DNA from 2 places in the Fodinicurvata halophila genome. Region 2 is predicted to be linked to the other one. Evidence: riboswitches for the same ligand, from Rfam matches in the RefSeq annotation. Region 2 holds a riboswitch; the other holds the start of a gene.
The links. Region 2 has a riboswitch for S-adenosylmethionine ahead of ACFOW6_RS06460 (O-acetylhomoserine aminocarboxypropyltransferase/cysteine synthase family protein). Riboswitches for the same ligand answer to the same signal wherever they lie in the genome.

Region 1: another riboswitch for S-adenosylmethionine. It lies ahead of metZ (O-succinylhomoserine sulfhydrylase); the one in region 2 lies ahead of ACFOW6_RS06460 (O-acetylhomoserine aminocarboxypropyltransferase/cysteine synthase family protein).

Annotation. Positions count from the first base shown of each region.
Region 1 covers NZ_JBHSCW010000004.1:60,775-76,067, forward strand. The annotation lists gene ACFOW6_RS09725 (porin) at 913-2,142, shown strand; gene ACFOW6_RS09730 (porin) at 2,482-3,774, shown strand; gene ACFOW6_RS09735 (porin) at 4,170-5,426, shown strand; gene ACFOW6_RS09740 (porin) at 5,804-7,024, shown strand; gene ACFOW6_RS09745 (porin) at 7,392-8,669, shown strand; gene ACFOW6_RS09750 (ATP-binding protein) at 8,832-10,052, opposite strand; SAM riboswitch at 10,410-10,487, shown strand; gene metZ (O-succinylhomoserine sulfhydrylase) at 10,591-11,814, shown strand; gene ACFOW6_RS09760 (DUF924 family protein) at 12,121-12,720, shown strand; gene ACFOW6_RS09765 (pentapeptide repeat-containing protein) at 12,932-14,194, shown strand; gene ACFOW6_RS09770 (TIGR02302 family protein) at 14,673-15,293, opposite strand, start outside.
Region 2 covers NZ_JBHSCW010000003.1:348,626-363,918, reverse strand. The annotation lists gene trmFO (methylenetetrahydrofolate--tRNA-(uracil(54)-C(5))-methyltransferase (FADH(2)-oxidizing) TrmFO) at 1-1,244, shown strand, start outside; gene ACFOW6_RS06510 (phytoene/squalene synthase family protein) at 1,248-2,099, opposite strand; gene ACFOW6_RS06505 (superoxide dismutase) at 2,314-2,913, shown strand; gene ACFOW6_RS06500 (hypothetical protein) at 3,094-3,309, shown strand; gene ACFOW6_RS06495 (Mth938-like domain-containing protein) at 3,386-3,760, opposite strand; gene secF (protein translocase subunit SecF) at 3,794-4,756, opposite strand; gene secD (protein translocase subunit SecD) at 4,772-6,337, opposite strand; gene yajC (preprotein translocase subunit YajC) at 6,399-6,842, opposite strand; gene ACFOW6_RS06475 (MarR family winged helix-turn-helix transcriptional regulator) at 7,022-7,492, opposite strand; gene ACFOW6_RS06470 (enoyl-CoA hydratase/isomerase family protein) at 7,749-8,822, opposite strand; gene ACFOW6_RS06465 (hypothetical protein) at 9,219-10,193, shown strand; SAM riboswitch at 10,215-10,293, shown strand; gene ACFOW6_RS06460 (O-acetylhomoserine aminocarboxypropyltransferase/cysteine synthase family protein) at 10,454-11,764, shown strand; gene hemB (porphobilinogen synthase) at 11,912-12,967, shown strand; gene ACFOW6_RS06450 (YheT family hydrolase) at 12,971-13,957, opposite strand; gene ACFOW6_RS06445 (MFS transporter) at 14,133-15,293, shown strand, end outside.

The DNA.
Region 1 (15,293 bases), on a different contig from region 2:
CCTGCCTCAAATGGCAAGGCGGTTTTGAGCCAGGTGGGGGATCAGGGGGCCTGGAGAAACGCGACCTTCGGACGGTACCGACGACTCCAGAACGGCGAAGCTGAATTGGCTCCGTGAATGAACAGCCAATTCTTCACGAGAACCCTTTTTTCGCTATCCTCTCTACCAGTTGCTTCCCCCTTCCCTTTGTGACGGTCCCTGATCGATCACGCATCAAGCGAACGGGCGAGGCAGCCGCCTCTTTCGGCCGGGGTGGGCCAATAACCCCTCCCCTTCATCCAGAGGTGTGAACGCAGTGAGTCTCGAAGCCACAGGGTGCAGCGGTGCCGTTGGCATTTTCCCAGGCCCAACCGCCCGTGCCAGGCCGCTTCGAGGGGCCGCTGGCGGGCCCACCTCAGCGTGAGGGAGGGGGGAGGAGAGGAGGCAGCAGGGCGCTGACGGACCACACAAAGAAAGCGGTCATCCTGAAGCTGCGCGAAGTGCTTGCAGAGAACCTGTGCTGAGCTTGCCGAAGGGATCGGCCCCAAAGCCAACTGGCGCCGTGAGCAATCCTCTTTAGGGCCTCGAATTGTACCTCCAGCCGGATCAGGGTGCCGGTGCGGCGAGGACGTGTTGTGTAACCACACCCCATGTGGGTCATGGACAACAAAGCCCCAAAATCCATATTTCGATTAAAATCAATGTAATACAGGAAATCTCTGATCTCTCATCTGTGCTCTTTTCGCAACAGCTGTGCAAATCCGTCACGCCCAGAGGCCAACGGAATTGACCCTTACAGCGCGTTAATGTTTTATCACCTTGGAAACAGGGACCCCGGTTTCAGTTTCTTTGTTCAAACATTCGATCCGCCGAACGGTTTTGGCTTCAGGGCTGTGAAAGCGGGTCTCCCTAGCAGATGAGGGGGATAACACCATGAAAAAGTTTTTGATGGCAGCGACAGCTCTCGCCGTCTCCGGTGGCGCCTTCGCCGCCGCACCGGCCGCCGCTGACGACCATGCCGCCGAGGGCTTCCAGCTCAAGATCGGCGGTTTCTACAATGCGCTGGTCATCGTCCGTGACCAGGACAATCCGGTGAGCGACGTTTCGATTGATGCCGCCACTGGCGATATCACTGGAACCAAAGCCAATATCCAGAACTTCGACTTCAACCAGCGCGGCCGCTACATCATCGAGGGCTCGCAGACGCTGGACAACGGACTGACGCTCGGCTTCCAGACGCAGCATGAGATCCAGTCCAGCATGGACACGGATAGCGCCTACGTCTATGCCTCCGGCGGCTTCGGCCGGATTCACTTCGGCACCGACCGCTCGGCCATGTACAAGCTGTACGAGTGGTCGCCGACGGCCGGCTGGGGCATCGACTACACCGGTCACAGCCAGGGCTTTGCCAGCCTGAACGGCATGGGCTTCCCGACGGCGGCGCCCTTCATCGCCAACCAGGAGATGATGCTGACCTACCTGACGCCGCGCTTCTCGGGCTTCCAGGCCGGCATCACCTTCGCGCCGGCGGCCGATGGCCTGGGCGGAAACGCGGATCCCTGGGATGCCGGGTCCAACAACCGCTTCGTTACCGACACCTCGTCCCTGAATGCCATGGAGTACCGCAAGGTCATCGAGGCCGGCGTCAACTACAGCCAGTCCTTCGACGGCTTTGACCTGGGCTGGTCCGGTGGCTTCGGCACCGGCCGACTGGCAGCCGAGTCCAACATCGACGACCGGCGTCGTTATCTCTATTCCACCGGCTTGAACGTCGGCTTCGGCGGCTTCGACATCGGCGCCACCTACAAGTTCGACACCCACGGCAGCCCGAACAGCATCCCTGGCTTCAGCCAGGCGAATCTGAACACCTTTGGTGGAGAATCAGGCTTCATTGTCGGCAAGCGGAACCAGCACGACGTGAATGGTGGCATCACCTACACGACCGGGCCCTGGACCGTGGGGCCGAGCGTTGGCTGGTCCAAGGAGACGGCCGGTGCCGAGCGTGAGATGTGGCTCTTCGACTTCGGTGCTCGTTATGCCCTGGCACCGGGTGCCGACCTGGTCGGCTCCATCCAGTACGCCGACTACGACGAAGGCGATCTGCCGGACGAGTACGGCGGGGATGGTGTTGCCGGCCTGTTCGGTATCCAGCTGAACTTCTAAGGCCTCGGCCTTACAGATCCTCAACGGGGACTTTCCCGGCGGGATCTACCGGAAATCAAGGGAAGGGCGGCCCGTTCGGGCCGCCCTTTCTCTTTTGGGGCTGAGAGGTTCCTGTCCAGTGGCGCCCCGGGTCTGTGGCATTCAGACAATACTCACCGGAAAATTCCAGCACTGTATTGTGGCAGATTTGACACCCCAAATTCGCGGATGTTCTGGTTCGCGCGGATCGGGCAAGACCCCAATTGCCCTTTCCGAAGACAACGCTTTACCCGACAACTTCTGAAGGCGGAAGGGTAAGGCGGTGTCCTGAGAGCCAACCTTTAACGGGGGAGTACAAACATGAAAAAAGTATTGATGGCAGCGACAGCTCTCGCCGTCTCCGGTGGCGCCTTCGCCGCCGCACCGGCCGCCGCTGACGACCATGCCGGTGAGGGCTTCCAGCTCAAGATCGGCGGTTTCTACAACGCGCTTGCGATCGTCCGGGACCAGGACGATCCGGTGTCTCCGAGCGGGGGAAGCGGAACAGGAACTGATCCTTATACCTTTAGCGGTAACGGCAAGGGCAACATCCAGAACTTCGACTTCAACCAGCGCGGCCGTTACATCATCGAGGGCTCGCAGACGCTGGACAACGGGCTGACGCTCGGCTTCCAGACGCAGCACGAGATCCAGTCCAGCATGGACACGGACAGCGCCTACGTCTATGCCTCTGGCGGCTTCGGCCGGATTCACTTCGGCACCGACCGCTCGGCCATGTACAAGATGTACGAGTGGTCGCCGACGGCCGGCTGGGGCATCGACTACACCGGCCATGACGACAGCTTCGCCCACCTGAACGGCATGGGGCATCCGACAGCGGCGCCCTTCATCGCCAACCAGGAGATGATGCTGACCTACCTGACGCCGCGCTTCTCGGGGCTGCAGGCCGGTCTGTCCTTCGCGCCGGCGGCCGATGGTCTGGGCGGTAAGGCGGATCCCTGGGATGCCGGGTCCAACAATCGCTTTGTCACGGATACCTCTTCCCTGGACAACAGCGAGTACCGCAAGGTCATCGAGGCCGGCCTGAACTACAGCCAGTCCTTCGATGGTTTCGACATCGGCTGGTCCGGTGGCTTCGGTACGGGTCGTCTGGCCGGTGAGGTGAGCTCGACCGAGGATCGTCGCCGCTATCTCTACTCCACCGGCCTGAACGTCGGCTTCGGCGGCTTCGACATCGGTGCCACCTACAAGTTCGATACCCACGGCAGCACCAACAGCCTGACCGGCAATTTCACGGGCAGCACGATCGGTGGTGGTGATACCCTCACCGTGAACGGGAGCACCTTCACCCTCCCGAACTTCGGCATGAAGAACCAGCACTTCGTCAATGCCGGCATCACCTACACGACCGGCCCCTGGACCGTCGGTCCGAGCTTCGGCTGGGAGAAGGAGACGGCCGGGCTCGAGCGCGAGACCATGCTGTTCGACTTCGGGGCCCGCTATGCGCTGGCGCCGGGGGCGGACCTGGTCGGCTCCATCCAGTACGTCGACTATGACGAAGGCAATCTGGATGACTACGTCGGCAACGATACCGCCGAGGACTTCGGCGGCGACGGTGTCGCCGGCCTGTTCGGTATCCAGCTGAACTTCTGAGGCGTCGGCCCGAAAACGATCCGCGCGGGGACCATCCGGGCGGATCGACCGGAAATCAGGGTAAGGGCGGTCCGTTCGGGCCGCCCTTTCTCGTCTGAAGCGCGAAAGCAGTAGGCGCCTCTCGGGGAACAGCATTTCCTGGGTCAGCCTTCCGGCGGAATAAAGCTGATCGGGAAAGTCGTTCTCGGCTGTGACCTGTGGCATTTTGGCAATGCCTGCCTTGAATCTTGCCGTGCGGACTTCAGGTGAAATTGACGGCGGAAAACTGTTGATGTTCTGATTTTATTTGACAGGTGCTGGTATACGGCCCTGTCACGAAAGAATTCTCATTCTAGGCACCCTTCTGGATACAGGCAGGGGTTTCTCAGGCAACCGAACGGACGAAGGGGGAGACCATGAAAAAGATACTGATGGCAGCGTCGGCGCTCGCGGTTTCCGGTGGCACCTTTGCCGCCGCGCCGGCCGCCGCTGACGATCATGCCGGTGAGGGCTTCCAGCTCAAGATCGGCGGTTTCTACAACGCCCTGGCCATCGTGCGCGACCAGGACGATCCGGTCACGGGCTTCGAGCGTGTTGAGCCCGACCAAGCGTCCCCTATCACGGGGACCACCAAGGGCAACATCCAGAGTTTCGACTTCAACCAGCGCGGCCGCTACATTATCGAGGGCTCGCAGACGCTGGACAACGGGCTGACGCTCGGGTTCCAGACGCAGCATGAGATCCAGTCCAGCATGGACACGGACAGCGCCTACGTCTATGCCTCCGGCGGCTTCGGCCGGATTCACTTCGGCACCGACCGCTCGGCCATGTACAAGATGTACGAATGGTCGCCGACGGCCGGCTGGGGCATCGACTACACCGGCCATGACGACAGCTTCGCCCACCTGAACGGCATGGGGCACCCGACGGCGGCGCCCTTCATCGCCAACCAGGAGATGATGCTGACCTACCTGACGCCGCGCTTCTCGGGGCTGCAGGCCGGCATCTCCTTCGCGCCGGCGGCTGATGGTCTGGGCGGAAAAGGCGACCCCTGGGATGCAGGCCGCAACAATCGCTTTGTCACGGATACATCCTCTCTGGATGACAACGAGTATCGCAAGGTCGTCGAGATGGGTCTGAACTACAGCCAGTCCTTCGACGGCTTCGATATCGGCTGGTCCGGTGGCTTCGGCACGGGACGTACGGCTGGCGAGACCAGCTCGGATGACCGCCGCCGCTATCTCTATTCCACCGGTCTGAACGTCGGCTTCGGCGGCTTCGACATCGGTGCCACCTACAAGTTCGACACCCACGGCAGCACGACGGCGCTGACGGCCAATCACACGGGGAACCTGCTCAGTGTTTCCGATGTGGGTGCCACTGGCATGAAGAACCAGCATTTCGTCAATGCCGGCATCACCTACACGACCGGCCCCTGGACCATCGGTCCGAGCTTCGGCTGGGAGAAGGAGACGGCCGGGCTCGAGCGCGAGACCATGCTGTTCGACTTCGGGGCCCGCTATGCCCTCGCGCCGGGGGCCGACCTGGTCGGCTCCATCCAGTACGTCGACTATGACGAAGGCGACCTGGATGACTACATCCCAAGCAATGCCGCAGACGACTTCGGCGGCGACGGCGTCGCCGGCCTGTTCGGTATCCAGCTGAACTTCTGAGGCGTCGGCCCGAAACGATCCGCGCGGGGACCATCCGGGCGGATCGACCGGAAATCAGAGGAAGGGCGGTCCGTTCGGGCCGCCCTTCTTGCTTTTCTGAAGACAGGGAAATATCAGGAGCGCAAAACGCCTGCGGACAAACGATGGGATCGCAGATATCCACGGCTCGAATTATTTAAGCATTAAGTAATAATAGTTCAGATTTTTTCTAAAGACTTTCCGAAAATTGACTTATACAGATCGTAGATGTTCTTTTGTGAAACATCCTGGTGATCGAGACAGATCGATCAACCGAGTTCGGCCTGTCTCGTTGGGAAACAGCAGGCTTGGAAGGCAAGCCTGCCAAGTTCTGAGCGCAGACAAGAGGGGGGCTTGGCATGAGAAACAGTCTGATATCCATGACGGCACTTGCCGTTTCCGGCAGCGTCTTTGCCGGCGCACCAGCCGCCGCTCAGGAGGCTGAGGGCTTCCAGCTCAAGATCGGCGGTTTCTATAATGCGCTCGCAATCGTTCGCGACACGGACAACCCTATTGATCCTACGTCTTCCATCACGGGAGGATCGCCGAAGGGCAACATCCAGAACTATGACTTCAACCAGCGCGGCCGCTACCGGATCGTCGGCTCGCAGACGCTGGACAACGGCCTGGAGCTGGGCTTCCACACCCAGTACGAGATGCAGGCCTCCATGGCCAACGAGCGTGCCTACGTTTATGCCTCTGGCGGCTTCGGCCGGGTGCACTTCGGGACCGATCGTTCGGCCATGTACCGCCTCTACGAATGGACGCCGACAGCCGGCTGGGGCATCGACTTCACCGGTCACGATGAAGGCTTTCCCAGCCTGAACGGCATGGGATTCCCGACAGCTGCCCCCTTCATTGCCAACCAGGAGATGATGCTGACCTATATCACGCCGCGCTTATCCGGCCTCCAGGCCGGCGTCTCCTTCGCGCCGACGGCTGACGGCTCGTCCAGCGGTGAGCCTTGGGATTCGGGCAGCAACAACCGTTTCGTTACCGATACGTCGGATCTCTTCTTGGATTATCGCAAGGTGGTTGAGTTGGGCCTGAACTACAGCCAGTCGTTCAACGGCTTCGATGTCGGCTGGTCCGGCGGTTTTGGGACAGGACGTCTGGCGGGCGATGTGCCTGGCATCAATGATCGTCGCCGCTATGTCTACTCCACGGCGCTGAACGTCGGTGTCGGCGGCTTCGACATCGGCGCCAGCTACAAGTTCGATACCCATGGCAGCACCGACAGGCTGGTTGGCAATACCACCGGAGCCTCGCTCTTTGGTTTGAATGCGGGCCTGAAGAACGAGCACAATATCAATGCCGGCATCACCTACACGACCGGCCCCTGGACCGTGGGGCCGAGCTTTGGCTGGAGAAAGGAACGGGCCGGGTTCGAGCGCGAAGTCATGGTTTTCGATTTCGGCGCCCGCTATGCCCTCGCGCCGGGAGCCGACCTGGTCGGCTCCATTCAGTATGCCGACTATGACGGCGGTAAAACCGGCGATTTTGTGGGGTTTGGACGTGACAATGATGACTTCGGCGGTGATGGCGTCGCCGGCCTGTTCGGCATCCAGCTGAACTTCTGAGGCTTCGCCCTGAAACGATCCGCGCGGCGCATCCGGGCGGATCGACCGGACATCAGGGGAAGGGCGGTCCATTCGGGCCGCCCTTTCTCGTCTGCTGTGCTAGTGTCGAAGACCCCAGGGTATGGATTGGCTGTATCCAGGTGGAGCACGAACGCGTGGTTCGGACTGTGGCGCACAAGCCATAATTGCTCGCTGAGTCCAGATAAAAGAGTTTGGCGAGTTTGACGTTTCCGCTCGCGAATGCATGTTCATTTTCAGGCAGGCAAGCGCGTGCCCGGTTACCCGAAGCAATGTCCCTGGTTTGGACGAGGTCCTTGTCATGACGGATGGCGAGGCGAGGGGCGAACGACGCATTGAGGAGACAGAGATGAAACGAGCCTTGATGGCAGCAACCGTAGTGGCGTCCTGCGGAGGCACCTTTATGGCCGGGCCGGCCGATGCCCAGGAGGCGGAGGGCTTCCAGCTAAAGGTCGGCGGCTACTACAATGCGTTGGCGATCGTGCGCGATCAGGATGACCCGGTCACCGGGTACACGACCTCCGACCCGATTGAAGGCTCGTCCGTCGTCACGGGCCTGGACACCGGCAACATCCAGAACTACGACCTGAACCAGTACGGCATCTACACCATCACGGGCTCGCAGACCCTGGACAGCGGCCTGGAACTCGGGTTCGTGTCGGATCACGAGATCCAGCCGAACCTCAATACCGATCGCGCCTATGTCTATGCCTCCGGCGGCTTCGGCCGGGTGCACTTCGGCACCGACCGCTCGGCCATGTACCGGCTGTATGAATGGTCGCCGACGGCCGGCTGGGGCATCGACTTCGCCGATCACCAGGAGGGCTTTGCCAGCCTGAACGGCATGGCCTTTCCGACGGCGGCGCCCTACATCGCCAACAACGAGATGATGCTGACCTACATGACCCCGCGCGCCTCGGGCCTGCAGGCCGGCGTGTCCTTCGCCCCGAGCGCGGATGGCGAGAACGCCGGCGACGAGCCCTGGGACGGGTCCAGCAACAACCGCTTCGTCACCGACAGCTCCGCCCTGGACGACGCGACCTACCGCAAGGTGGTCGAGCTCGGCCTCAACTACAGCCAGTCCTTCGACGGCGTCGACCTGGGCTGGTCCGGCGGCTTCGGCACCGGCCGCCTGGCGGGGGACGTGGACACCACCGAGGAGCGACGGCGCTATGTCTATTCCACCGGGCTGAACGTCGGCTTCGGCAGCTTCGATCTTGGCGCCACCTACAAGTTCGACACCCACGGCAGTTCGACCAGCCTGGCCGGCGGTGTGGAGAGCGGCGACACCATTTTCGTCAATGGCCTGCTCAATCCCCCCGTAACGGTTCCGAACTTCGGCCGGAAGAACCAGCACAATGTGAATGCCGGCATGACCTACACCACCGGCCCCTGGACGCTGGGGCCCAGCTTCGGCTGGACCAAGGATACGGCCGGGCTGGAGCGCGAGATGATGCTCTTCGACTTCGGTGCGCGCTATTCCCTGGCGCCGGGGGCGGATCTGGTCGGATCTCTCCAGTATTCGGATTACGATGAAGGCAAGCTGGACGAATCCCTCGGCGACGAGGCCGACAAGTTCGGCGGCGACGGCGCGGCCGGCCTGCTGGGCATCCAGCTGAATTTCTGAGGCTTTGGCTGAAGTGTCTCAACGGGGATGGTCTCGGCGGGAATGCACGATCACCAAGCCTCTCGAGGCATTGCTTCCCGGCAAGACGCTTCAAGATGAGGTGGCCTTGCTTTATTGCCCGTCAAAGCTCGTCAGGACACCCGCTCGCATCGGCGATCCCGTCTATTCCCACAGGCAGGAAAGCGGCACGGCGGCCAGGCGATCGCCAAAGGACACCACCGTATCTCCATCGTAAAGCACGGCGCCGAAGGTGAAGGCCTCGCCTGTCAACTCCGACAACTGCCGCAATCCGGCAAAGTCAGCGGGCGTGACGGTGGCGCTGGCCTTGACTTCAAGGCCGGTAATCCGCCCGTCACCTCGTTCCAACACCAAATCCACTTCGTGACCGACGTGATCCCGGAAGTGATGGAGTTCGAAAACCTCCTCGGCCCAGGTTGCCAGCTTGGTGATCTCGGCAAAGACAAAGCTTTCCAGCAGGGGGCCGAGCAGGTTTCTCTCCCGGCGCAGGCGCTCCAGGGTCAAGCCGCACAGCATGCCCAGCAGGCCGGAATCCATGACATGCAGCTTGGGGGTCTTGATCACGCGTTTCAGGCGGTTGCGATACCAGGGCGCCTGGGTCGATACCAGAAACAGCTGCTCCAGAAGTCCCAGATAGCGTTGGGCTGTCTTGTAGTTGATTCCGATGCTGTTACCCAGTTGTGAAAAATTGACCAGTTGGGCGGATTGTCGCGCCAGAACCCGGACAAATCGGGGCAATTCCGTCAGCTTCTCGATTTCGGCGATATCCCTGAGGTCCCGGTTCAGAACTGAATTCAGATAAGCGCGCATCCAATCCTGGCGTCGACGCTCGCTGCTGCGCTGCAGGGCTTCTGCAAAGCTGCCGGCCAGGACAAGTCGTATCAGGTCATCGCCAAGAACCCGGGTGTCGGGAGCTGAAAAGCGCCCCTCATAGAGGGCAGTCAGGAAGGACCCTTGCTGTCCGTGGAGTTCCGCCTGTGCCAGGGGAAGAAGACGCAGAGTCTCCATGCGCCCGGCAAGGCTATCGGCAACACGAGGCAGAGTCAGGATGTTTGCCGATCCGGTCAGAAGAAAGCGGCCGGGTCGGTAATCCTCATCGATCGACTTCTTGATGGCCAGCAGGACTTCCGGCACGCGCTGAACCTCGTCAATGACCACGTGATCCAGTCCGCGCACGAACCCCACTGGATCGTCGCGTGCGGCCGCAAGCGCCGTCTGGTCATCCAGTGTCACATAGCTCCTGGTCCTGTCTTCCAGTGAACGCACCAGTGTGGTCTTGCCAGCCCGGCGTGGACCTTCAACCAACACCACAGGCGTATCGGACAGGGCTGTGCGTAGCCGGCTTTTCAAGAAGCGTTCGTACATGGCGGGCTCTACCAAGTTGTATCAGGAGGTTGTGTCTGGTTGCGCGGCATCTGATGATCAGGATCTTGGTGTCTGACAATTAGGAATGGTCTGCATGATGATTAGTATTATAAGCGATGATGATCAGGAATCATATTCTTTGTTGCAGACTTTCCGACGAAAGAGGTTCGCTTGGCAGCTGTACCGCAGGACATTCCGACAAGCGCAGCACGGGTGCTTGGAGGCATCCTGCGGTGCCGTTTGCCCATGCCACGACCCAACAGCCTGCGCCCCTGGGCTTCAAGAGCCGTCACGGCGGCGGCGCAAACCGGCACCGTTCTCCCCGCCACCTTGACAGGACCCGGGCGGGGGTCTAGCACTATGGCTCGTGGCGATTTGTTGACCGGATTGCGGCCACGTTAAACACACAGCTAAAGGGGTCGGCGCACCTGCACATCGAGGAGGGCCGTTTCCCTTGTCAGAAACGGTCTTTTTTCATGCCCGCCGGCACGGGTTCCGGCGGGGAGGACTCCACGAGATTGCCTGGGAGCACGCGCCGATGACCGACCAGCCCACACACGACACACCTGCCTGTACCGCCTCCGCGGAAATCCCGGAGTGGAGCGAGGCCACGCAGCTGGTCCAGGGCGGCGTGCAGCGCAGCGGCTTCGACGAGACCTGCGAGGCGCTCTACATGACCTCGGGCTATGTCTACAACAGCGCCGAGGAGGCCGAGGCCGCCTTCCAGACCGACGGGCTGCGCTTCGTCTATTCGCGCTTTCGCAATCCCACGGTGGAGATGTTCGAGACGCGGCTGTGCCAGCTGGAAGGCGCCGAGGCCTGCCGCGCCACGGCCAGCGGCATGGCGGCGGTCTGGGCGGCGCTGATCGCGCAGCTGCAGGCCGGCGACCGCGTGGTGGCCTCGCGCGCGCTGTTCGGGTCGTGCACCGTGATCCTGAACCAGCTGCTGCCGCGCTTCGGCATCGAGACCGTCTTCGTCGACGGCGCCGACCTGGAGCAGTGGGCGACGGCGCTGGCGCAGCCGACCAAGGCGGTCTTCCTGGAAACGCCGTCCAACCCCGGCCTGGAGCTGGTGGATCTGGCCGCCGTTTCGGAGCTGGCGCACAAGGCCGGCGCCTGCGTGGTGGTGGACAACGTCTTCGCCTCGCCGCTCTTGCAAAAGCCATTGGAGCTGGGCGCCGACGTGGTGGTCTATTCCGCCACCAAGCACATCGACGGCCAGGGCCGCTGCCTGGGCGGCGCCGTGCTGGGCAGCCAGCAGTTCGTCACCGACCACCTGACCCAGATCCTGCGCCACACCGGCCCGGCGCTCAGCCCCTTCAACGCCTGGCTGCTGCTCAAGGGGCTGGAGACCCTGCCGCTGCGCATCGAGCGCCAGAGCGCCAGTGCGGCGCGCATCGCCGACTTCCTGGCCGCCGAGCACGGCGTCTCGCAGACGCGCTATCCCTTCCGCGCCGATCACCCGCAAGAAGCACTGGCGCGCAAGCAGATGCGCTCGGGCGGCAGCATGGTGACCCTGGAGGTCGAGGGCGGCAAGGACCGTGCCTTCCGCTTCCTGAACGCCCTCAAGCTGATCCGCATCTCCAACAACCTGGGCGACTCCAAGAGCCTGGCCACCCACCCGTCGACCACGACGCACCAGCGCCTGACGCCCGAGGAACAGCTGGCCCAGGGCATCACCCCGGGCCTGGTGCGCCTGTCCGTCGGCCTGGAGGACCCGGCCGACCTGGAAGCCGACCTGAAGCAGGCGCTGGCGGCGTAGGCGGGCAGCGTCCAAGGCCGGTGCCAGGATGCTTCGAGGCGCACCCCTGCGGGATGCGCGCCTCAGCAGCATGAGACGGGTTTTGGTTAAAGTAACCCGTTGAAATAAAAAACAAAACCCTCCTCATCCAGAGGCGCGGAGCGCGTGAGCGCGGAGCCTCGAAGGATGCCGGCACAGGCCTTGCCGCCTGCCGCACCCCGCTTTGGAATCTCAAAGTTTCCAGCCTGTCACAATGCCGACTGGAAACCCCCGGCATTTTGCGGCATCGTGGACATCCGATCGGGAGCCTGGCCTGCGGAGGAATGCATGACGCCGTCCGATAAACAGCGCGAGACCATTTCAGGGGCCTCGGCAAGCACCGGCAGCGAAGGGATCCGGACGGTCCTGGAGTTCTGGTTCGCGCCCGAAAGCCGGCCCTACTGGTTCGAGAGGTCGGAGGGCTTCGATGCCGCCGTGGCGGAGGTGCTGGAGCCGCTGCATCGCCTGGCGGTGGCGGACGCTCTGGAGTCCTGGCGCGATTCGCCGAAGGGGGCGCTGGCCCTGGTGCTGCTGCTCGACCAGGTTCCGCGCAACATCTATCGGGGCCAGGTGCTGGCCTTTGCCTTCGATGCCCGGGCGCGGGCCGTGGCGGACGGCGCCCTGGCGGCGGGCTTCGACCGGCAGCTGGAGCCGGCCGAGCGCCTCTTCCTCTACCTGCCCTTCGAGCACAGCGAGGACCTGGAGGACCAGGAGCGCGCGCTGGAGCTGATCGCCACGCTGGGGGACGAGGGCTGGACCTGGTACGCTCGCCGGCACCGCGACATCATCGCCCGCTTCGGCCGCTTCCCCCACCGCAACGCCACCCTGGGCCGCGAGACCACCCAGGCCGAGGCGCAGTTCCTGCAGGAGCCCGATTCGGCGTTCTGAAGACCCGGGGGCCGGTGCCGGGATGTTTCGAGGCTTTGCCTTCGGCAAAGCATCTCTGCATGAGGTGGGGTGGGGAAGACGCCGCCCCTCCTGCATCCACTTGACGGAAAGCATCAATTTTACCCGGATTGCATCAACCTTCCATTAACCATCCCATGATGATAATCAAGGTATCCGCGTTACGTCGGGGGCTGACGGAAGAGGGGGTCGCATGGTGGAGCAGAACAAGAGCAGTGCGTTCGAGAAGCTGAGCCAGGACGAGGTCAACAGGCTCCGCGCGCGTCACGAGAAGCTGATGCGCGGGCAGGACGGCGGGGCGCGGGCGGACTTCTCCTTCAAGGACCTGCGCGGGCTGAACTTCTCCGGCGCCGATCTCTCGGAAGCCAATTTCACGGGCACCGCGCTCTACGGGGCGAATTTCAAGGGATGCAAGCTGGACGGCGCCATCCTGTTCGCCGCCGACCTGCGCGAGACCAACTTCACCCGCGCCAGCCTGCGCCGGGCCGACCTGCGCGGGGCCCTGCTGCGCGGGGCCGTGCTGGTGGACTGCGATCTCTACGACGCCGACCTGCGCGAGGGCGTGATCGCCATGCGCCATCGCCAGGCCGGCCTGAACTACCTGGAGCACGAGGCCGATTCCTCGAACCTGGACGGCGCGCTGCTGATCAACGCCAACCTTGAGCGCGCGCGCCTGTCCGGCGCCTCGGCCGTGGCGGCGGACTTCACCGATGCCGTGATGAAGGGATGCCGGCTGGTGCGCGCCAACCTGAAGCGCGCCAACCTGCACGGCGCTAACCTGGACGGGGCGGATCTCAGCGGCGCCGATCTGTCCGGCGCCGACCTGCGCGATGCCGTGATCTGTCATGCCCAGACCGCGGAAACCGACTTCACCGGCGCCATCATGGAGGGCAGCCTGAGCGACACGCCCGTGGGCAAGCCGCTCAGCAGCCTGCCGCGGCCCCTGGAGCAGATGCTGCGCGAGCACAACAGCTACGTCGCCAGCTTCGGACAAGAGGGGCGCACGGCCGAACTCGACGAGATCGACCTGCGCAGCGCGAAGAGCCTGGCCGGCCTCAATCTGGCCGGCATGCGGGCGCGCAACGCCGTGTTCTACGGCCTGGACATGAAGGGCGTGCACCTGCAGGGCGCCCACCTGGAAGGCGCCGACCTGCGCAGCGCCGACCTCTCCGGCGCCGACATGCGCGGTATCAACCTGACCGGTGCCCGGCTGCATCACTGCGACCTGCGGAACTGCAACCTGGGCCCCTTGCCGCTGGGCGAGGACCGCCTGCTGGCCTCGCGGCTGCAGAAGGCGGTGCTGCACCATGCCGACTTGCGCGGGGCGACCCTGCGCAAGGCCAACCTGGCCGGCGCCGTGATGAGCCACGCCGAGATCGCCGGCGCCGACCTGCGCGGCGCCACGCTAACCGAGACGGTGCTGCCCAACCGCGGGGAAATGCATATCAGTGCGTGAGGCGGGACGACGCCGTGTCTTAATGTCTTGCGTCGAAGCCTGCCAAAACCGGCGTCATGGTGAGGCGGCGCACGCAGTGTGCCCTCGAACCATGCCGGCCACCGGCGGTGGGGTCCGGGGCGAATGTCAGCGGCGCCGCCTGGGCTTGTAGCAGACCCTTCGAGGCCCTGCCTTGCGGCAGGGCACCTCAGGGTGACGCCTGTTTAGTAAGTCGTTGAAGAAAAACAAAAAAATTCCTCATGCTGAGGTGGCCAGCCCGCAGGGTTGGCCCTCGAAGCAGCTTGGCAGAAACGGATGGACCGGGGAAACGGCCAACGGCACTGCCGGTGCCGGCATCTTTCGAGGCTCACTGGCGTTCGCACCTCAAGATGAGGAAGCTTCTTTTTTTATTCTCAGTATCTTAAGCGTTGAGATGTGCACCTCTAAGGGGAATGCCGCAACGCATCCCGGCACAGGCGGTGCCGATAGGAAAATCCGGTTAGAACTGGTCCAGCAGGCGGTCCAGGTAGTTGCGCTCCAGCTCGGGGCGGTCGCGCTGGCCGCTGCGCTGGCGCAGTTCGTTGAGGATCTCGCGGGCGCGCTGGAGCTCGCCTTCCTCGGGTAGCTCGACGGAGTCGCCCTGGCGTCCCTCGCCGCCGTAGCGGCGGCCCAACGGGTCGCGGCCTTCGCCGCTCTCGCTGCCGGGCGGTCCCTGGGCGCCCCGGGGCGCGCCCTGGCCCATCTGCTGGGCGAAGGTCTCCAGCATGCTGTCGAGTCCCTGCTGCAGCTGATCCAGGGCCTCGGCCTGGGCCTCGCCGGCCGGCCCGGGCTGGCCCTGCTGCAGGGCGTCGCGGGCATCGCGCATGCGGGTCTCGGCGTGGCCCAGTGGCTGCGGCAGCTCGCCGGTCATGTTGCCGTAGTCGCGCATCAGCTCGCCCAGCTGCCGGCGCAGGGCGTCCTGCTCCTCCGCAGCCCGGGACAGGCTCTCGCCGTCCCGCGGCGCGCCGTCCTGCCGGTTTCCGGGCTGTCCATCCTGTGACGGACTGGAGCGATTGCCCTCGCGCGACTGGCGGAAACTGCGGTCCAGCAGATCGCTCTGTCCGCGCATGATGTCCTGCAG
Region 2 (15,293 bases):
GGAAAACCGATGCCCACCACACGGACTCGCTGGCTGAACTGGTCTGTTCCAATTCCTTCCGCTCGGACGATGTCATGAACAATGCCGTCGGCCTGCTGCATGAGGAGATGCGTCGCTGCAACTCCCTGGTTCTTGCCATGGGGGATCGTCATAAACTGCCGGCAGGCGGCGCTTTGGCCGTGGATCGCCATGGCTTTTCGGAAGACGTCACGACTGCACTCGAAGCGGAGCCGCTGGTCGAGATCGACCGCAGCGAAGTCCCGGGGCTTCCGCCCGAGGAATGGGGCTCCGTGATCGTTGCGACCGGCCCCCTTACGTCGGATGCCCTGGCCGAGGGCATACGTGGCCTCAGCGACGAGGAAGCCCTGGCCTTCTTCGACGCCATCGCACCGATCGTCTACAAGGAATCCATTGATTTCTCCAAGGCCTGGTTCCAGTCCCGCTACGACAAGGGTGACGGTCAGGATTACATCAACTGCCCCCTGAACAAGGACGAGTACGAGCGTTTCATCAACGCGTTGCTCGAGGGCGAGAAAACAGCCTTCAAGGAATGGGAGAAGGATACGCCCTATTTCGAGGCCTGCCTTCCCATCGAGGTCATGGCCGAACGCGGGCCCGAAACGCTGCGCTATGGTCCCATGAAGCCGGTGGGCCTGCACGACCCGAACAGGAATGAGACCCCCTATGCCGTGGTGCAACTGCGGCAGGACAACGCGCTGGGCACGCTCTACAATATCGTCGGCTTCCAGACCAAGCTGAAGTACGGCGTGCAAACCGAGATCTTTCGCATGATTCCCGGGCTGGAACAGGCGGAGTTCGCACGCCTTGGCGGCCTGCACCGCAATACCTTCATCAATTCTCCGCGCCTCTTGGACGCCACGCTGCGTCATCGCAAGGCACCCTATCTGCGTTTTGCCGGCCAGATCACGGGGGTGGAGGGCTATGTGGAATCGGCTGCCATCGGCTTGCTCGCAGGGCGCTTCGCAGCGGCGGAGAAGCTTGGGACGGACATTGTTCCACCGCCTCGCAGCACGGCACTGGGCGGGCTTCTGGCCCATATCACCGGGGACGCGGAAGCGGAGACCTTCCAGCCCATGAACATTAACTTCGGCCTGCTGCCGCCTGCCCCGGCTGCGGAGAACGGCAAGAAACTCAAGAAAAGGGACCGGAAGCCGGCAATGGCTGCCCGCGCCCTGAAGGACCTGGACACCTGGCTTGAAAATACCCGTGCGGCCGCTGAGTAGGACTCAGAACCGGCCGCGCCAGGCATTCCAGGTGATCTTCCAGACCCCCTTTCCCTCCTGCCTGGCGAGGCTCGGAGCGAAAGGGTCGTAATCCGCGCGCTCCAGGGCCTTGAGATAGAGGTCGCTCAGGCCGGCGAGCAACAGGGGGCCGCGCCGACTGCGAACAATTGCTCCGCGATGGCGACGTGCCTCCTCCACATGTTCGCGCGCGCGTTCGGCAAGACGCATGACCACGCCGGATATCTGGTCAGATCCACGCAATTCGAATAGATCGCTGCGCTTCACGCCTGCGACGGTCAGGTGGTCTTCGGGCAGATAGAGCCGCTTCTGTCGCGCATGGAAAGGCACCGCCCGCAACAATCCCGTCAGTGCCCAGGCAATGCCGACGTGACGCGCGACCTGTCGCTCCTGCTCGCTTGGCGGCTCTCCCAATGCAGCCAGTGCGATATAGAGTAGCTCCGAGGCCGTGGCTTCGGCATATGTCTCCAATTCAGCCAGATCGGCCGGGGGCTGCGGATCCAGGTCGAAGGACCGCGCTTCCAGGATGCGCTCGAAGGACTCCGCCGTCCGAGCCAGCCGGTCTCGTCCCCCTTCCAGCACCTCCAGCACGGGATGGGAGCGTGTATTGCCCTGCCACAAACCTTCCAGGCCCTCGCGCCACCACTGCAGCCGGATCTCGCCGAGGGTCGCCTCGCTGACCGTTTCCGCAGTCTTCGCAACCTCAAGGTTCCAGGCGTACAGCGCCCAGAGAAGTTCGCGCTGCTCAGGAGGAGAAAAGAGGGTGGTCAGATACCGCGCATAATCATGACGGCGCACCCTCTCGAGACAATAACTGGAAGCACTCTCGGGTTTCATGACGTGGGTCTATCACGCTCATCCCGCAGCTTCCAGTTCCGGCATAAGTCTATAGGCCACTTGAAGAATTCCGCTCGATTTCCGACTTGCCCCAGGCGATCCTTCTGTTCACATTCGCACGAGAATACCTATCTTTGTCTGATAAGGGACATCGCACGCCGGGGCCGACAGTGATCGGATCGGCTTTTCAAATTCAATAAGAAGGAGAGACTCAATGGCTTTCGAGCTTCCCAATTTGCCTTATGCCCAGGATGCCCTTGAACCCTATTACTCCGAGCGCACGCTCAGCTTCCACCACGGCAAGCATCATCAGGCTTACGTAACGAAGACCAATGAGCTGGTGTCCGGGACTGAACTGGAAGGCAAGTCCATCGAAGACGTCGTCAAGGCTGCCAAATCGTCCAACAACAAGATGCTGTTCAACCAGTCGGCCCAGGTATGGAACCATACCTTCTTCTGGCATTGCATGAAGCCCGGCGGCGGCGGGAAACCCAACGGGGATGTGGCCGCCAAGATCGAGGAGGCTTTCGGATCGCCCGAGAAGTTCGTTGAGGACTACAAGGCCTCGGCTGCGGGGAACTTCGGCAGCGGCTGGACTTGGCTCGTCCTTGAGGGCGGCAAGGTGAGAATCGTCAACACCGACGATGCGGACACCCCGCTGGTCTATGACGGCCAGACGCCGCTATTGACCATCGACGTATGGGAGCATGCCTATTACCTGGATTATCAGAACAGGCGTCCCGATTTCGTTCAGGCCTTCTTTGACCACCTGGTGAACTGGGACTTCGTGAACGAGAACCTTTCGAAAGCCTGAGGTCACCGAGAGTTGCGAAAAGAGGAAGGGCTGCCCTGATGCAGCCCTTCTTTTTTGCCTGTTTCGTCAGGCTCAATTTGTTTATGAGGGACAAGAACCGCTTTCGCCTGCAGGGAATGGAGTTTCCCTCAGGGAAAATTGCGAGCTGCACAAGACAGACAAGGGAGATACCTCGTGCATATGATTCGGGTTGTGGCGATTGTTCTCATCATTGCGGGGCTGGTGACCTTGGTTCTCCCCTACATCCCCCTCACCGAGGAGAAGGAAGTCCTCGATGTCGGCCCGATCACGGCAACCGCCGAAGAGGAAGAGAGAATCAACATTTCTCCCTTCATCGGATTCGGCCTGTTGGTGATCGGATCCGTCATGCTGATCTTCGACCGCAGGAACCACTGAGCGCCCGTTACGACGATCACATGCCCATGAGACAGAACGGCAAGCTCGGTTATCGCCTGTCTGTACGCCCAAGCATTTACTCGACCGCGATCAGCGCGGCGGCCACACGGCGCCCTTCGGCCAGCAACACATTGTAGGTGCGTGAGGCGGCCCCCGTATCCATGGGTTCGAGGGAGACCCCTTTGCTGCGCAGCGTGTCCCTGAACGCTTGGGACAGCATGACCGGACGCTTTCCGAAACCGAGCAGGAGAAGCTCGGTTTCCTCGTGGTCTGTCACGGGAACAAGGCTTTCGGCGGTAATATCCTCGCTGGTCGCAACCGCCCAGTTCAGTGTCCGGTCGGGCAGCACCAGCACCGAACCGTCATAACGCACGCCCGAGATCCGAAACCCGTTGTCTCCATAGGCCTCGATGACCTGCCGCCCCTGGGGAACGAGTGGCGTGACATCCATAACCCGTCTCCTCGTCGGTTCCGACTGAGAACGCTAGACCTGCGGCACGCCTTCCTGGGCCTTCGTTCGCCCTGTATCATCCTGCGTATTGCTGCCGCTCGGTTCGTTCTTGAGCCCCATATAGTACAACAGGGGGACAGCAACACCCACACTGGAGAAGGTGCCGATCACAATGCCCCAGATCAGGCCCGCCGTGAAACCGCGGATAACCTCTCCACCGAAGAAATAGAGGCATAACAGGGCCAGCAAGGTTGTCAGCGACGTCATCAGGGTTCGCGCCATCGTTTCGTTCAGGGCCTTGTTGAGAACCTGAGTGACGTGAAGAGACTTGTACTTGCGCGCGGATTCCCGAACCCGGTCGAAAATCACCACGGTATCGTTGATCGAGTAACCCGCAATCGTAAGGACCGCCGCCAAGGTTGCCAGATTGAACTCGATCTGGGTCACGGTGAAGAAACCGATGGTTCCGATGACGTCGTGTACCAGGGCCAGCAACGCCGCACCCGCAAACTGCCATTCGAAGCGGAACCACACATAAACGGCGATGCCCAGCAACGCCAGGAGGGTGGCGAGGGTGCCGGCCTCTCTCAGCTCCTCTCCCACCTTCGGGCCAACGAACTCCGTTCGGCGATATGACACGACCATATCGTCGATTTCGGCCTTGGCCTCTTCGATGGCCTCCTGCTGTGCCTCTGCATCGCCTTCCTGGCGCTGTATGTTGATCAGGATATTATTGGGCTCGCCAAATTCCTGGATCGTTACCTCGCCAAGGTCCAGTGCGGTGAGACGCGAGCGGAACTCCGGCAAATTGGCCGGCCCATCGGTTTCGACCTCGATGAGGGTGCCGCCGCGGAAGTCGATACCGAAATTGAGACCGATCGCCGCGAAACAGACCATCGAACCGGTCAGGATCAGCGCGGCAATTGCCAGCGTGATACGCCTCGTCTTGAGGAAATCAAGGTTCGGCTTTTCGGGAAAGAAGCGGATGAGAGCCATGAGGTGTTCGCTCTTTCAGATTGGCAGCTGGTTCGGGCGGCGGTGACGCAGCCACCCAATGATCATGGCGCGCGTCACCATGATCGCCGTGAACATCGAGGTCACCAGACCGATCGCCAGGGTAATGGCAAATCCCTTGATGGGCCCCGTTCCAAAGACAAAGAGCAGAACTGCCGCAATCAGGGTGGTGACGTTTCCGTCGATGATGGCCGACAGGGCCTGACGGTATCCCGTGTCGATGGCCGAGACAGGTCCGCGTCCATTCCTGACCTCTTCGCGTATACGTTCGAAGATCAGCACATTCGCGTCCACCGCCATGCCGATCGTCAGGACGATACCGGCAATGCCCGGCAGGGTCAGTGTTGCCTGTAATCCTGAAAGTACGGCGATAATCAGGATGATATTGCTCGCCAGCGCAAGGCTGGCCATGGTTCCGAACAGTCCATAGGCCAGCATGATGAATATGACGACACCAACCAGTCCCAGAATCGAGGCAATCTCTCCGGCCCGCACGGAATCCGCACCCAAGCCCGGCCCAATGGAGCGTTCTTCGATAACGGTCAACTCGGCCGGCAAGGCGCCAGCGCGCAGCAGCAGGGCAAGGTCCTGCACTTCCTGAGTGGTAAAATCGCCGCTGATGACACCGCGCCCCCCCGTAATCGGCTCGCGGATCACGGGCGCGCTTATGACTTTTCCATCGAGCACGATGGCGAAGGGCTGGCCGACGTTTTCGCTCGTCACATCGGCGAACCGCTGGGCGCCCACCGAGTCGAAGGAAAAGGACACCACCGGCTGTCCTTCCTGGAAGGTGGCCTGGGCATCGGTCAGGTTGTCCCCACTGACCATCACGCGGCGACGGACGACATACTCGACCGGCTCGCCATCAGGTCCGGCCTCTTGAGAGGGCAGGGCCTCCGATCCGGCGGGGATGCTGTCGGAATTCGGGGATGCATCCGTATCCACCAGATGGAATGTCAGTTTCGCCGTCCGTCCCAGGAGATCCTTGATGCGTTCCGGATTGTCCACACCCGGCAACTGGACCTGGATACGCTCTTCACCCTGTTGCTGGATCGCGGGTTCGCGTGTGCCCGTCTCGTCGATGCGTCGGCGGACGATCTCAATGGATTGCTGGACAACGTTGCTCGACCGCTCCGCCTTGGCCTGATCCGTCAGCCCGATACTGGCTTCGCCCTCCTCGTTGATATCGAATTCGGCGTTGCCGAGGAAATTGGACAGGGCTTCGCGCGCCGCATCGGCCTGCGAAGGATCTCGCAGGTTAAACGTCACCTCGTCTCCACGAACCGCCAGATCGGTGTAGCCTATGCGCTCGCTCCGCAATTCCGAGCGAACCGTATCCAGAAGCCCCTCGAGCTGTTCCTCGAAGACGGAGTCAACATCGACTTCAAGCAAAAGATGAGAGCCGCCCTGGAGATCGAGGCCGAGATTGATCTGTTCGTTGGGAACCCAATCCGGCAAGCTGTCCAGCATCTGGCGCGAGAGGACATTCGGCAGCGCAAACACGATACCGAGCAATAGCACGGCAACAACAAACAGCAGCTGCCAGCGCGAAAAATGGACCATGGCTCAAGTGCTCTCGAGGACGGGAAACAAGGCGACAGGCCCCTGGCGGGAACCCGGGGGCTTACTGCTTTTCTTCGGCTTTCGGCTCTTCGGCGTCGGCTTCGCTCTCCGCCTCGGCTTCATCGGGTTCAGCCTTCTTGGCCTGGCTCTGCTTGCCACGGCTGCCCTTTTCCTTGGAGGAGCTGCGAATGGGCGCTCCCTTTTCGAGAACCTCGGTAATCGTCTGGCGCATGACCTGAACGCGCGTGCCCTGCGCGATCTCGACCTCGACTTCGGAGTCGCTGGTCACCTTGATGATCTGCCCGACGATACCGCCGGATGTGACGATGCGATCACCACGCTCCAGCGACTGGATCATCTCGCGGTGCTGCTTCATCTTCTTCTGCTGCGGACGTATCAGCAGGAAGTAGAAGATGACAAATATCAGGATGAACGGCAGGACGGACATCAGGAGATTTCCGCCTTCGGCAGCGGCACCCTGTGCATAGGCCGGGGAAACGAACATGCTTTCTCCTCAGAATTGGCTTCCAGGACCGGAACCGAAACAGACGGTGGCCCACGCGAATGGGCGGACTATAGTCGTGAACGCACGAAATGCAATGATAGCCGGCAGAACCAGCAGCGTATCTCGCAAAGCACGCACTTCAGAGCAGAACCATCGCTCCCGGAACGCCAACGTGCCGCTCAGGCTCCCGGGTAGCCCCGACCGGAGAAATGCTCCGGACCGGACCAGTAGCGCAACAATCGGGAGAGGATGTCACTTGCGCCGTTCAGGTCTTCCTCGCTCAGGCCTGCCTCGCTCATTGCTTCCGCATGATGTTCGAAGAGGCGGTCCATGTGTTTGTAGATAGCCAGTCCCTTATCACTGACCCGCACGTGGGTAGAGCGGCGATCATGCGGAGAACGCTCCTGGACCAGGTAACCGTTTTCCACCAGTTTCTTGACGTTATAGGACACATTTGAGCCAAGGTAGTATCCGCGTTGGGTCAACTCGCCGACAGTGACCTCTCCTTCCCCGATGTTGAAAAGGATAAGGGCCTGCACGTTATTGAGATCACGGATTCCTTCACGCTCGATCTCAGCCTTGACCAGCTCGAGGCATTGCCGATGCAGCCTCTCTATCATGCGGATCATGTCCAGATACGCAGCTTTCACAGGGACATCTCCTAGTTCTACAGTCAAGCGATCCTACTTGGGAACTTTGACGGGGTTTTTAAACCATCTGGCTTTATAAAAAATCCTGAGAGTAAATCCCACGTTTCATGCAGAAGTTAAAGCACAAATACTCTACCGGAACGTTTGTTTGTCGGCTGCCCACTCACATCTCCGGTGAGTGAGGAAATAGTCTGATTATCTCTCTACCGTCTTAACAAAAAGTGTGTGCCAAGCCTCTGTCCTTACACAAATATGCTCAATCGAACACGAGTTCCAATGAACCGAGAGATTCGAAATGCGCCTGCACGATTTCCGGGGAAACCTCCCTGACGGTGGAAGGCCTCCAGTCAGGAGCATGATCCTTGTCGATGAGGACAGCGCGAATGCCTTCGTAGAAGTCATGTCCGGCCATACAGCCCTGGCTCATGCGATATTCCATCCGCATGCAGGCATCGAAATCGAGATCCGCTGCACGCCGGATTTGTTCCATGGTGATTTTCAGGGATGTGGGCGAACGCTGTTCCAGGCTCTCGCGGACCTCTCGTGCCCAATCCGAGTCCTCCGCTGCAAGAGAGTCCAAGATCCCCTCGATACTCTCATGTGCAAAATGCCGCTTGATCCGCGCATGCTCGGCTTCCAGAGACGCAGCTCCCGGCGTTTCTGAATGGGTGTCCAGTATCTCAGCAATCTTGGCGTCCCAATGCCAGGGTTCCTCCTCAGAGACATCCAGCCGCGCAAATTCCTCGAGCACGCTTTCGAGACGCTCTGACGGCATGTAATGCGTTGCCAGCCCCAGATAAAGCGCATCGGCAGCTTTCAGGCGGGCCCCCGTGAGCGCGACGTATGCCCCGAAGGGTGCCGGCAATCGGGAAAGAAAATAGGAGCCGCCAACGTCGGGAAAGAAGCCGATGGCCGTTTCCGGCATCGCCATGACGGTTTTTTCCGTGGCCACACGATATCGCCCGTGAACGGAAAGCCCCATGCCGCCACCCATCGTGATTCCGTCAGGCAGTGCTATGAAGGGCTTGGGAAACCGCTTGATCGTGCGATTGAGAATATACTCCTCACGGAAGAAAATCCGTGTCAGTTCGCCTCCTTCCAGGCCCGCTTCGCAAACCGCGCGCACGTCACCCCCGGCACAGAAGGCCTTCGGGCCACTGCCCCGGATCACAACGGCCTGAACGTCTGGATCCTTGCCCCAGTCTTCCAGAACGGGCTGGAAGGCACGGATCATTCCAAGCGTCAGGGCATTGAGGGCCTTGGGCCGGTCAAGAGTAACGCAGGCAACCTTGCCCAGGCGCTCAAATCGGATATCCGGGTCCCCTGTCATCTTCTTTCCTTTGTTCCTTTGATGTTCATTCCGGATGGCAGCGATCGGAAAGGCAGATAACGCCCTCCACAAGGCAGGTCAAATCCTCTCTCCCCATGTCCTGCCATGGAACAAACATCCCTTTCAATCGAACGCGCGGGAGACATGAAATAATGCAGAGCAGAACTTGCATGAAAGAACGGCAGGCCGATCCCAAGAACTCGGAGGATGATGCATGCCCTATATGCGGGAATGTGAATTATATTATACACCTATAATGTGAATGAGAGATCAGCCTTACATATACTTAAGATATACGTTGTGTAACTGAAACTCTTCCTGTGAAGTTGCCCAGCATACCTCTAAAGTTATTCAATGCGCACAAGAAGAGAGTTTCCACTATAGAGAGAATATTCCGTGAGTGATCCTTGTATTGTAACTTCATCAGACATTCCGGATATGTCCGGGCAATCGCCAAGCGCATGGTGGATCGATGACGAGGGTAACTGGCGTCCTGTTGATGATGAGAGCGAACTTCCTCATCAGCGCGACCCAGCCACTTCCCATTCTGAGGCGCTTTCATTCCTGTACGATTGGCTAGGCATGATTCGTATCGACGTCCGCGCGACAGAGACCATTGTCGAATGGGACGTTCAGAACGTACAACCTACCTGTCTTGAGGAAGCCAAGACCTTTCTCGACCGTCCACAGCAGGGGCGAGAGATCGTTCTGCACTACTGTTATGGTGGCTGGTGCAGGGAACGCTTTCCAAATGCTGCATCCGCTCTCGAAAGACTTCTGGAAACCGAAGCCTATCGCCACGTAGCACCTTTCGAAGGCCCCACGATTCATCCGATCGATCTGCAGAAATTGGATAGAGAACAGCTTCAGTACCCGATTCGCCAAGCTCTACAGCTCTGGGAGTCCTGGAAGGCGGCTCCCGAACAGAGCCTGTTGGCCTTTTTCGAATCTCCCGAACTTCTGGAGGACATGATACTCTATCGTCGTGACGAGACGGGCCAGCTTGTCTACGCCAGAATCGGCGGATCGTCCCTGTTTGCCCAAGCCTATGGTCACCAGCAGACCTCGGAACTCATCGGCCGCAACTGCGGCCTGGATCCCGACCATGCAACACCGCAGAACCCGATCTGTGAAGCTTACGAGACCGTGCTGGCCTCTGGCAATCCACGGTACGACAGATTGCGCGCCACGTACTCCCGTAATGACATGCGACACTGGATCAGCTGTGAGCGCCTGCTACTGCCTTTCACAACCCCTGTCGGCGAAGAGTTCCTGATTTCAGTCTGCTGTGCTCTCGATACAGTTGCGATTCCCACGTCTGGGGCTGGCGACACAATTTCCACCGACCTCTCCCGGACACAGATGGCTTGACAAGGCGCCTTCTTTGGGAATCACTTAGCAGGCGCCGATTTGACTAATCAGCTTGCGGGCGCTTCAAAAATGCAGCTAAAGCGAACGGAACCGCTCCCGCTTTGGCCGGCGCGGTTTTTGTTTTAAGGTCTGGCTGACCAATCAGCTCCCGGTGATTTGAGGGGCAGCTTGCTCCGGGTGATCAAATAGCTAAAGCGTCACAGACTGTGGCCCCTCTCCGGGATATCCGGGACAACACCAACCATAGAGGGCCTTATTCCATGAGCAGCTCATCCCACAATCCAGAAACCATTGTCTTGCATGCCGGCTACCGTGCAGACCCGGCAACGGGCGCTGTCGCCGTTCCGATCTATCAGACGACGTCCTATCAGTTTGAGAGTACAACGCACGCGGAGAGCCTCTTCGCGCTCAAGGAACTGGGCAATATCTACAGCCGGATCATGAATCCGACCTGCGACGTTCTGGAGCAGCGCGTGGCGGCCCTTGATGGAGGTGCCGCTTCTCTAGCCCTAGCATCGGGCCAATCGGCCTCGGCCATCGCCATTCAGAATATTGCCCAGGCCGGTGACAATATTGTCAGTTCTACCGACCTTTACGGCGGCACCTGGAATCTTTTTGCCAACACGCTTCCCCAGCAGGGCATCGAGGTGCGCTTCGTCGATCCATCTGATCCCGAGAACTTCCGGCGTGCAACCGATTCCAAGACGCGCGCCTATTACGCGGAAACACTCCCCAATCCCAAGCTGGAGATTTTCCCGATCGCCGAGGTGGCAGCTATCGGACAGGATCTGGGCGTTCCGCTTATCATGGACAATACAGCCGCCCCCATCCTCTGCCGTCCGATCGAGCATGGCGCCAGCATCGTGGTCTACTCGACCACGAAGTATATCGGTGGCCATGGCACCTCCATCGGCGGCCTGATTGTCGATGGCGGAAACTTCGACTGGGAAAAGCACACCGAGCGTTTCCCGCTGCTGAACCAGCCCGACCCCAGCTATCACGACGCTGTCTGGACAGAGGCAGCCAAGCCGCTTGGCCCGATCGCATACATCCTGAAGGCGCGCGTGACACTGCTGCGGGACCTTGGCGCCGCCATGAGTCCCTTCAATGCCTTTCAGTTCATCCAGGGACTGGAGACACTGCCGCTGCGCATGCGCGAGCATTGCCGCAACGCCGCGGAGGTCGTGCAGTTCCTGCAGGACCGCAGCGAGGTTTCTCGCGTCATCTACCCCACGATCAACGAAGATCCGGAAAAGCGCGCGCGCGCCGACAAGTACTTGCAAGGTGGCAAGGGCGGCCTGCTGGGCTTTGAGCTGAAAGGGGGCACGGAAGCCGGGCGGCGGTTCATCGATTCCCTCGAGCTTTTCTACCATGTGGCCAATATCGGTGACGCACGCAGCCTCGCCATTCATCCGGCCACGACCACACATTCCCAGCTGAGCGAAGAGGACCAGATACGCTCCGGTGTAACGCCGGGGTATGTGCGCCTCTCCGTCGGGATCGAGCATATCGACGATATCCTGGCCGATCTCGACCGGGGTCTGACAGCTGCCAGCAAAGCGATGACCTGACCCTCGAGACCGGGAAGACCGTCACTTGGGCGGGCGGGAACCTTTCCTGCCCGCCCTCGTCGTTTCGGCATGCCTGTTGGCAATTGGGAAAGCTTGTTGCCTTCTGCTCTGGGATTTAGACTGCCGGAAACAAATTCGGAAAGATCGATGTCAGAGCGTCACACGCGTGATCCTGCCGCTCATGGCCAGAGCGGCGAGAAACTGGGCCTTTCAACCGGGACCTACCCTCTGCTGCGCCCCAGGCGGAATCGTACGGATTCTTGGGTGCGCAGCATGGTGGCCGAGACTCGTCTGAGCGTAGCCGACCTGGTCTGGCCAATCTTCCTGCGCGAGGATGAGAATAGCGACAGGGAAATAGCTTCCATGTCTGGGGTCCATCGTCTGACGGTTTCCGAGGCGGTCGAAGCCGCTGGATACGCGCAGCAACTGGGCATTCCGGCCTTGGCCGTCTTCCCTTGCATCGACGAAGACCGGAAGAATCCCGATTGCACCGAAGCGGTCAATCCCGACAACCTGGTCTGTCGTGCCGTTGCTGCCATCAAGGAAGTGGTGCCCCAGATTGGCATCATCTGCGACGTGGCTCTCGATCCGTTCAATGCAAACGGACATGACGGGCTGGTTCACAACGGCCGCGTCTTGAACGACGAAACCATCGCCATCCTCTGTCAGCAGGCAATCGTCCAGGCCCGTGCGGGCTGTGACATCATCGCGCCTTCCGATATGATGGACGGGCGTGTGGGCGCAATCCGCTGTGCGATGGACCAGGCCGACCTGCAGGACGTCAAGATCTGCTCCTATGCGGCCAAGTATTCCAGCGCCTTCTACGGCCCGTTCCGCGACGCCGTCGGCTCGGGCGGGAAACTGGTGGGAGACAAGCAGACCTACCAGATGAACCCGGCAAACAGCGACGAGGCCCTGCGAGAAGTCGCAATGGACCTTTCCGAGGGGGCCGACATGGTCATGGTCAAGCCCGGAATGCCGTATCTGGATGTTCTCCAGCGCGTCAAGGAGAGGTTTGCCGTTCCGACCTTCGCTTATCAGGTCAGCGGTGAGTACGCGATGATCCAGGCTGCCGGAAGAAACGGCTGGCTGGACGGAGATGCGGCCATGATGGAGTCCCTGATGTGCTTCAAGCGAGCCGGGGCTGATGCCATCTTCACCTATTTCGCTCCCCAGGCTGCGGAAAAGCTGCACGCCGGTTGAGGCCTACGCGATCTCATTCTGCATCGCCTGGGCAAATGCCAATGCGCTGCGGTCGTGCCATGGCACCATGCTGTCCCGGCCATGGAAACCGACATGCCCACCGGAGGCAGGCATGTATACGGTCAGTGCAGGATTCTCTCTCCAATTCCCCTCCTCGTAAAGTCCTCCGGGAATCCAGGGATCATCGGCCGCATGCATCATGAGCGTCGGCACGTCGATCCGGGGGAGATAACCCAGTGCCGAATTCTGCCTGTAATAATCTTCAGCCCCCCGGAAACCGTTGCGCGGTGCGGTCAGTGTATCGTCGAATTCCCAGACGCTTTTCAACTGCTTCAGTCGACGACGATCCTTCACCTCCTCCGGCTGCGCACTGGCCAGGACTTCCCGCCGCATGCAGTCGAGCAGGTAACGGTGATAGATGCGGTTGCGCGGTTTCATGATCGCTTGCTGCGTCTGCATGAGATCAATGGGGGCAGACACGGAGATCGCGAAACGAACCGGCAGCGGAAAGTCCCCTTCCCCCAGAAACTTCAAGGCCATGTTGGCGCCCAGGGAATATCCCATCAGGAACACACCCCGTTCTTTCAGGTTAGGGAGCTTCTCGCGGAGCTGCCCCAGTACAGCCCGCAGGTCTTCGCTGCGCCCTGCATGGTACGACTGTCGGCAGAATACGCCTGAGGGTCCGGCGCCTCGATGGTTCAGTCGCAATATGTCCCAGCCGTGTTTCAGGAAGTAGTGCGTCGTGTTGCGAACATAGAGCGAATCCTCGCTGCCGGTCAGACCGTGCAGCAGGACACCGAGCGGGCGCGTCGACTCAGGACTCCCACGGCCAAGCGTACCCAGCAGGCAGTCTCCATCCTGCTGCTCGAACGCGAGCTGCTCCTGGGGCCAGTCCGTCAGCCTGGCCACTGGCCTGACAATCATGTTCCTGACGGTCTGCAGGTCCCCTCCCAGCCAGGGTGGACGCGGCTCGAAGAATGGGAGTTTCATGGTTGTCGAAGATACCTCGGTCGTGAGACAGGATATGGGTTTCTCAAACTCCATAATATAGCCGGCTTTACTTCGACGGACAGATCACAGAATAGTCTCTTTTCCCTGCAACTCCTTTTCCGGCACAAGGTGAAGTCCCTCCCTATTTTCCCAGTCATTCTCAGCGGGATATCTGATGACCGCCGGAAACGAAATCCAGAGCAGCCCGAAATCCTCGCGCATGGCGCAGGGCGCCTGGTGTCTTTTCGACTGGGCCAATCAAGGCTATCCGACTGTCATAGAAACCTTCATATTCGCGACCTTCTTTACAGAAGCTGTTGCAGCCTCACCCACCGAAGGCACCACGCTATGGGGCTATGCGCTCAGTGTGGCCGGCGTCCTGATTGTCCTTTGCAGTCCGATACTGGGCGCCATCAGTGACGAAGGCGGACGCCGGAAGCCCTGGCTCCTGTTCTTTTCCCTTTGCTGCGTGAGTGCCTGTGCGTTGCTGTGGTTCACGCGCCCGGACCCGGCCTGGGTCGTCTGGGCCCTGATCTTCTTCTGCATCAGCGCAACAACCTTTGAATTCACCCAGATCTTCTATAACTCCATGCTCTCGGATCTGGTTCCCATGAACAGAATCGGCCGCCTCTCGGGGCTTGGCTGGGCCGCTGGATATGCCGGCGGACTGACGGTTCTCAGCCTCATCCTGGTGCTCTTCGTACAGCCTGAAACGCCGTGGCTGGGACTGGACAAGGACAGCGGTGAGCATGTGCGGATTTCGACGCTGATCGTGGCAGGCTGGTGGGTACTCTTCAGCCTTCCTCTCTTTTTTCTGGTGCCAGATCGGCCCTCGCACAACCTGCCGCTCGGTCAGGCTACGCGCCGCGGCATCCGGACCCTTCTGGAAACGCTGAGGAACATTCGCAGCTATTCCAATGTGGCCCGCTTTCTGATTGCGCGCATGATCTACAATGACGGGCTTACGACCCTCTTTGCCTTCGGCGCCATCTATGCCGCGGGAACCTTTGGCATGGAATTCGAAGAAATTCTGCTGTTCGGCATCGTCCTGAACATATCCGCCGGCATCGGGGCATTCACCCTTGGCATGCTCGACGAACAGCTGGGCAGCAAGAGGATCATCATGCTTTCCCTCGTAGCGCTCATTATCATCGGCGTGCTACTGATCGTAACTCAGTCCATCACCGTTTTCTGGGTCCTTGGCGCTGCAATAGGGTGCTTCTTCGGGCCCGTGCAATCGGCGAGTCGCGCGCTTATGGCCCAGATCGCACCGGAAGGCATGGAGGCCAGAATGTTTGGCCTCTATTCCCTGTCAGGCAAGGCAATCGCTTTCGTT